DNA from 2 places in the Caloramator sp. ALD01 genome. Region 2 is predicted to be linked to the other one. Evidence: a T-box and tRNA genes for the amino acid it is inferred to sense, from the RefSeq annotation. Region 2 holds a T-box; the other holds one or more tRNA genes.

Region 1 (3,438 bases), 130 kb from region 2:
TTATAAATTCATTATTAGCTAACAATCTAAATAAATTAAATGATTTTATTACCATTTTGTCACCTATTTTCTAAATAATTTGCTTAATATTCCTTTTTTTGTTTGTTTTTCGTATTTTAATTTTTCTTTAAGTTCTATGATTTCATAACACTTTTGCTTTAATTCCATTTTCAATTTCATATTCTCACTGATCAATATGTCGCGTTCTTTACTAAATACATTTTTATCAATTTCTTCTAACTTTTGATTAATAGCATTTAATTTTTCTTCTATTAATTTTATTTTATCTTGATCATTTTCATCAATATCATTATCATTAAAAGCAACTGCTGCATCAAGGGAAGTTATAGCAGTTTCTTGGTTCATAAGTATTTTTTTTATTTGTCCATTAGTCAGTCCTTTTTCTTGTAAATTTTTTATTTGTAATAATATATTCAAATCATTTGGAGAAAATATTCTTCTACCCTTAGTATCCCTTTGAATATTTAATTCGAATTCTTTTTCATAATAACGTATAACTGAGTCTTTATACCCAGTTAATTGACATACCTCTTTAAATGTATAATAGTTCTTTTTTTCTTCCATAATACCACCTCTATTATTTTATTCTTCACTGTTTATTTATTTCCTTTTAAGTATTTATACAAAAATTATTTCAATTTGCGACAACAAAAAAATATCCAAATAGACATTTTAATCTATTTAGATATTTTTATTGATATAATACTTATCAAACTCATCAATGAAATTTAATATGGACAAATTATTATTAATTATTTTTTTTAATCTTCTTATATAATAAGATTCATAAAGATTTTTTTTCTTATCATACTTTTTATTTCCTAATTTCCAGAACTTATGAGGGTAAATGATTATTGATAGTAATAACTTATAATCAATATTATTACCATAGCATTTACAATACTTATCAATTAATAATTTTGCTTTGTCAAATTGCCAATTATAAGACTTTCTGTACATCAATCTTTGAATAAATTTACCTAAATCATATTCAACTGTTTCATATATTATTTTATCAAAATCAATAAGATATAAAGTATTATCTGACTTTATAATATTTTGATAATAAAAGCTGTTATGACATATAACTTTGTTTTTAATTGCATTTTTATTTAAATTACGATAGTTTGAATTAAGTAGATATATTAAAGATTTTTCTGCCAGTGCCATTTGAGTATCGAATGTTTCAATATATAGTATATCAAAATAAGACATAATTTTTTTACTCATAATTAAGTTTTTATATCTTATAATATCATCCTTCTTTTTAATATACTCTTTAATTAATTTGGCTTCTTCATATGGTAATTGTTTAGAATTAAATCCTAATGCTTTCCTATGAAATTCACATAATAGTATAATTGAATTTAATGCATTTTCTATTTCATCTATTTTACATTCATTTCCTTCAATCCAATTAGTCAAATAATAATATTTATGTTTATTGACATTAAAATAAAATTGGTTTTGATTATCTTTAATTAATAAAGGACAATTTAAAAATCCCTTCTCTTTTAAATACAATAAAAAAGATGAAAGCCACTTAAATCTACTAAAGTTATGATTTACTTCTTTCAAGCAAAAAATATTGTTCCTATCTGATATTAATTTATAAACAGACCTTTTCTTTTCAAGTTCTTTAATTTCAATACCATATTTGTTTTTTATAGTATTGATTATTTTATTTAAATCTATAGTTTTTAAATCCATAGTCTTTAAATCCATAGTCTTTAAATCCATAAATACCCCTTTTTGTTTAGTTATATATTAAATTATATTCATTTGATAAACAATTTTATAATAAAATATTTAAAAAATGCTTGACATTATAATATGAATTTTTTATAATTAAAATAGATTTTGGGCCTTTAGCTCAGCTGGCTAGAGCAACCGGCTCATAACCGGTCGGTCCGGGGTTCGAGTCCCTGAAGGCCCACCATAGGAGAGCAGTAAGCTCTCTTTTTTATTTGCACTAATATACTATATAGTCAAAGTGAAATAAAATAATCGTCATAGAGTATTAATTATAAAAGCCACTATTTATGTAAATTACTGTGATTCACTTATTAAAAGAGCTCTAAAATTTAGAGCTCTATTGTTTCATTCATAATAAATTTTTGAACTATAGAACATTGTATTCCACATCCGATCCATAAACATTCTTCATCTATATCAAAATAACTTCCGTGAGCTGGATGAACTATACCTTTATTTATATTTCTACATCCTAATTTATAATAAATTCCAGGTATTTTTTCTGTATAGTACGCAAAATCCTCTACCCCCATACTTGGATAATCTAATTTTTTTATAGTAAAGTAATTTGAGTTTTCTTTTTGTATTTTATTTAGAGTTTCAATAAGATTATTATCATTACTAAAGGATGGATAACCTTCTATTATATTTATTTCTATATTACATCTAAAAGTTTCTGCTGTTAAATTAACTATTGATGTAAATCTATCTAATACTTGCTTTCTTGTATTATTTCCTAAGGTTCTTATAATTCCCTCTATAATTACTTCTTCTGCTATTGCATTAGGTGCTGTTCCACCATTTATTTTACCAATGGTAATTACCGCACTTTCAAAAGCAGAAATTTCCCTTGATATAATTATTTGTAGATTGTCAATTATTTTTGAAGCAGCAACTATTGGATCAATTCCATCTTCAGGATGTGCACCATGAGCCCCTTTACCCTTAATAGTTATTTTAAAAGGATTTGATGCAGCACTCACAATTCCGCTGTTTATACCTATAATTCCAGTATCTAATGTTTCTTCTACGTGTAGAGCACTTATAAAGGATACATTGTCTATAGCACCATAATCAATCATATCCTTTGCTCCACCATCAGTCTCTTCAGCTGGCTGGAAAATAAATCTTACTTTACCATTTAATAAATGCTCATATTTTTTTAATAGAATACAAGTTCCTAATTGTATTGATGTATGTGCATCGTGTCCACAAGCATGCATTAAACCTTTATTTTTAGATTTATATGGAACATTTTTTTTGTCTTCTATTGTTAAAGCATCCATATCAGCCCTTAAGGCTATAATCTTTTCTCCTTTGCCAACTTCAGCCACAATACCACAATTTTCATAACGTTTATAGCTTATATTGTAATTAGTTAATATACTTTCAATAAAATCAGCTGTATTTTTTAAGTCCCTATCTATTTCAGGATGCATATGTAAATATCTTCTATACTCTATTAGTTTATCTTGAATTTTTTTTGATTCTGCAAAAAAATTAATCAATGAAAACCTCTCCTTTATTTATTATTAATTTATTGTCAATAATTTTAGCAGTAATATTTAAGGGAAGCAACTTATTTGTATAGTCATGTCCACTTTGTAAACCAAAATATATTGGCTTGGTGGTAAGTTCCTTTATATATTCATAAATATATTC
Region 2 (3,438 bases):
GAGAAACAAAGGGTAAAATTGTTAGCATAAAAAGCAAAACAATAACTCCAAGGATTGTTGTTAAAAATCCCCAAACATTAGGTGAGGATATTCAAGATTTGATAGATGAACTTAAGGTTAAAAATATTGTTATTATGAACATAGCTGATGCAGAAAAAAATATAGCACGAAGACTTTTAGATGCAGTATCGGGGGCAGTTTATGCTTTAGAATGCTCATTGCAGAAGGTTGATAATGAGAGAGGTATATATCTCATTACACCTAAGGGCGTTGAAATAGAAAATGAACTTAAGAATATATTTAGCAAAAGTGATATATTTTCAATGGAGTAACAGGAGGTAAAAAATGACTGATGCATTAAGGTATGCCTTTTTTAAGTTTGTAAATCTTTTAGAGTTTCTAATATTTTTAGATGCTCTTTTGTCTTGGGTTGTTCCAAATAGGCACAACAATCAAGTTTTAAGAATAATAGGAATTATAATAGATCCTATAAAAGAACCCTTCTATAGGCTTCAATTTAAACTCTTGCCCAATACTCCTATTGATTTTTCACCAATGCTGGCAATATTATTTTTAGAATTTATTAAAACTATAATTTTATAATATGGTGATTAAATGAATATAGATGTTTTTTTAAGAAGAAATGAAGAAAAAAAGGAAGTATATGTTAAACTAATTGATATGGTAAATAGAGTAGAAAGAACTTGGCAGGAGGAATTTACAGATTTTTTAACACCTGATGAACAGTATTTTTTAAATTTATTATCAAATGGAAGGGATATCTATATTAAATATTTCGGTGGTAAAGGTAATTATGAAAGGGCGGTTGCTCTTATAAGTAGAGTTGATGTAGATACGGATTTTCCGGTAGATATAATTAAAGTGAGTGGTAATTTTAAGTTTGAGAAACTAAGTCACAGGGATTATCTTGGTGCGTTATTATCTTTAGGCATAAAAAGGGAGAAAATAGGAGACATTAATGTTTTTGATGATGGAGCAGAAATATATGTAGCACGAGAGTTAAGTGATTATATTATATTTAATCTAAATAAGATAAAACACACAGGTGTTAAGCTTGAAAGGATTCCTTATGAAATAGCAAGAGAAAAAGCTGAATCCTTAAAGGAAATTATGATAAATGTAGCATCCTTAAGAATGGATGCTGTAATTTCTGAAGTTTACAATCTTTCAAGAAGTGAAGCTTCTTCTTTAATAAAACAGGGAAATGTAAAGGTCAATTATATATCAAATGATGATCAAAGCTACAAATTAGATAGAGGAGATATTGTTTCGGTTAAGGGATTTGGAAGATTCGTTTTTAACTCTGTTGTTAGAAATACAAAAAGTCAAAGGTTTGTTGTATCAATAAAAAAATATGTATAGGGGAGGAATAAAGATGACAATAACACCAAACGAGATAATAAATAAAGAGTTTAAAAAAATTTTAGAGGATACGATATTGATGAAGTTGATGAGTTTTTAGAACAGCTAAGTGAGGATTATGAAAAGCTATATAAGGAGAATTTAAATTTAAAGGAAAAGATAGAAGCATTAAATGAAAAATTGAGCCACTATGTAAACTTAGAAAGTACACTTCAAAATACACTTTTACTTGCACAATCTGCAGCAGATCAAGCGAAGGAAAGCTCTAAAAAGGAGGCAGAACTAATTATAAAGAATGCACAGGAGGCTGCAAATGAGCTTGTGAAGAAGGCAGAAGAAAGGGTACTTGAAATCAATAAAGAATATGAAATATTAAAAAATGAGTACAATATGTTTAAGAGCAGATTTAGAGCACTTCTTCAATCTGAACTTGAGAATCTTGACAAGGAATACATAACAAATGAAAAATAATTACTTGACATAATTTTTAGTTTATTGTATATTTATGGGTAAATATAAAAAACGATGACAGGGACGAGTAGGCAAAGGATGTTTTACAGAGAGTGGGGGTTGGTGAGAGCCCATAAACTAACTTTGTTGAAAATCACCCTTGAGTTGCAGGCTGAATTAAGTAGGCTGAGCCGGTGAATGCCGTTATCTTAATGAGTTATAAATTTGGGTGGTACCGCGGACAGACCTTCGCCCCAGGGGCATAGGTCTGTTTTTTATTGGATAAAATTAGAAAGGGAGGTATTATAAATGGATTATAGTAAAACACTTAATTTGCCACAAACAGAGTTTGCAATGCGTGCAAATCTACCACAAAAAGAACCATTAATGCTTGAGGAATGGGATAGTAAAAATATTTATAAAAAGGCACTTGATAAAAACAAAAACAATAAGTCTTTTATTTTACACGATGGACCACCATATGCCAATGGCGACATCCATTTAGGTCATACTCTAAATAAGGTTTTAAAGGATATAATAGTTAGATATAAAACAATGAAGGGATTCTATTCACCTTATGTACCAGGATGGGATACACACGGACTACCAATTGAACTTCAAGCAATAAAAAAACTTGGAATAAAGGTGAGCGATGTTGATCCAGTTAAGTTTAGGGGAATGTGTAAGGATTATGCCCTAAGCCAAGTTGAAAGACAAAAGGAACAATTTAAGAGACTTGGTGTAATTGGTGATTTTGAAAATCCATATTTAACATTAACTCCAGAATTCGAAGCAAAGCAAATTGAAGTATTTGGAGAAATGGCTAAAAAGGGATATATATATAAGGGATTAAAACCTGTATATTGGTGTCCATCCTGTGAAACTGCATTGGCAGAGGCGGAAATTGAATATGCTGACGAAACATCAAATTCAATTTATGTAAAGTTTAGAGTTAAGGATGATAAAGGTCTATTTAAGAATTTAAATGTTGATTTAAATAACATATATTATGTAATTTGGACTACTACAACTTGGACTTTACCTGCAAACCTTGCAATATGTTTAGGACCAGAGTTTGAATATGTTCTTGCTAAGTTCAATGATGAAGTTTATGTTATTGCAAAGGAATTGCTTGAAGCAGTTAAGAAGGCTGCAAATCTTGAAAATGAAGAAATACTTGCTACATTTAAGGGAAGCGAATTAGAAGGACAAACTTGTTATCATCCATTTATAGATAGAGAGTCATTGGTTATTGTGGGTGACCACGTAACATTAGAATCTGGTACTGGATGTGTTCATACAGCACCAGGTCATGGTCAAGAAGACTTTGAAATAGGTATGAAATATAAATTAGATGTTTTAAATCCTGTAGATGAAAAGGGAAGGTTTACTGAGAAGGCTGGCAAGTATCAAGGATTAACTTATAAGGAAGGAAATAAAGCAATTCTACACGACCTTAAGGAAACAAATATGCTTCTTGCAGAAGAAAGAATAACTCACTCATATCCACACTGCTGGAGATGTAAAAATCCAATTATATTTAGAGCAACTGAACAATGGTTTGCATCAATAGATGGATTTAGAAAGGAAGCTGTTGAGGCAGTT

What was found. The T-box of region 2 lies ahead of ileS (isoleucine--tRNA ligase). A T-box ahead of a tRNA ligase gene usually reads a tRNA of that ligase, here a tRNA-Ile.
Region 1: it encodes a tRNA-Ile, which carries the amino acid that the T-box ahead of ileS (isoleucine--tRNA ligase) is inferred to sense. The anticodon was not compared.

What each region holds. Positions count from the first base shown of each region.
Region 1 is NZ_AXAA01000001.1:146,376-149,813, forward strand. Features, by position in the region: gene A3M9_RS0100770 (GNAT family N-acetyltransferase) at 1-55, opposite strand, end outside; gene A3M9_RS0100775 (helix-turn-helix domain-containing protein) at 64-585, opposite strand; gene A3M9_RS0100780 (CotS family spore coat protein) at 703-1,761, opposite strand; tRNA gene A3M9_RS0100785 (tRNA-Ile) at 1,884-1,960, shown strand; gene A3M9_RS0100790 (M20 family metallopeptidase) at 2,106-3,284, opposite strand; gene A3M9_RS0100795 (LD-carboxypeptidase) at 3,277-3,438, opposite strand, start outside.
Region 2 is NZ_AXAA01000001.1:17,670-21,107, forward strand. Features, by position in the region: gene A3M9_RS0100095 (cell division protein SepF) at 1-332, shown strand, start outside; gene A3M9_RS0100100 (YggT family protein) at 346-603, shown strand; gene A3M9_RS0100105 (RNA-binding protein) at 616-1,383, shown strand; gene A3M9_RS14035 (DivIVA domain-containing protein) at 1,459-1,854, shown strand; T-box leader at 1,900-2,093, shown strand; gene ileS (isoleucine--tRNA ligase) at 2,143-3,438, shown strand, end outside.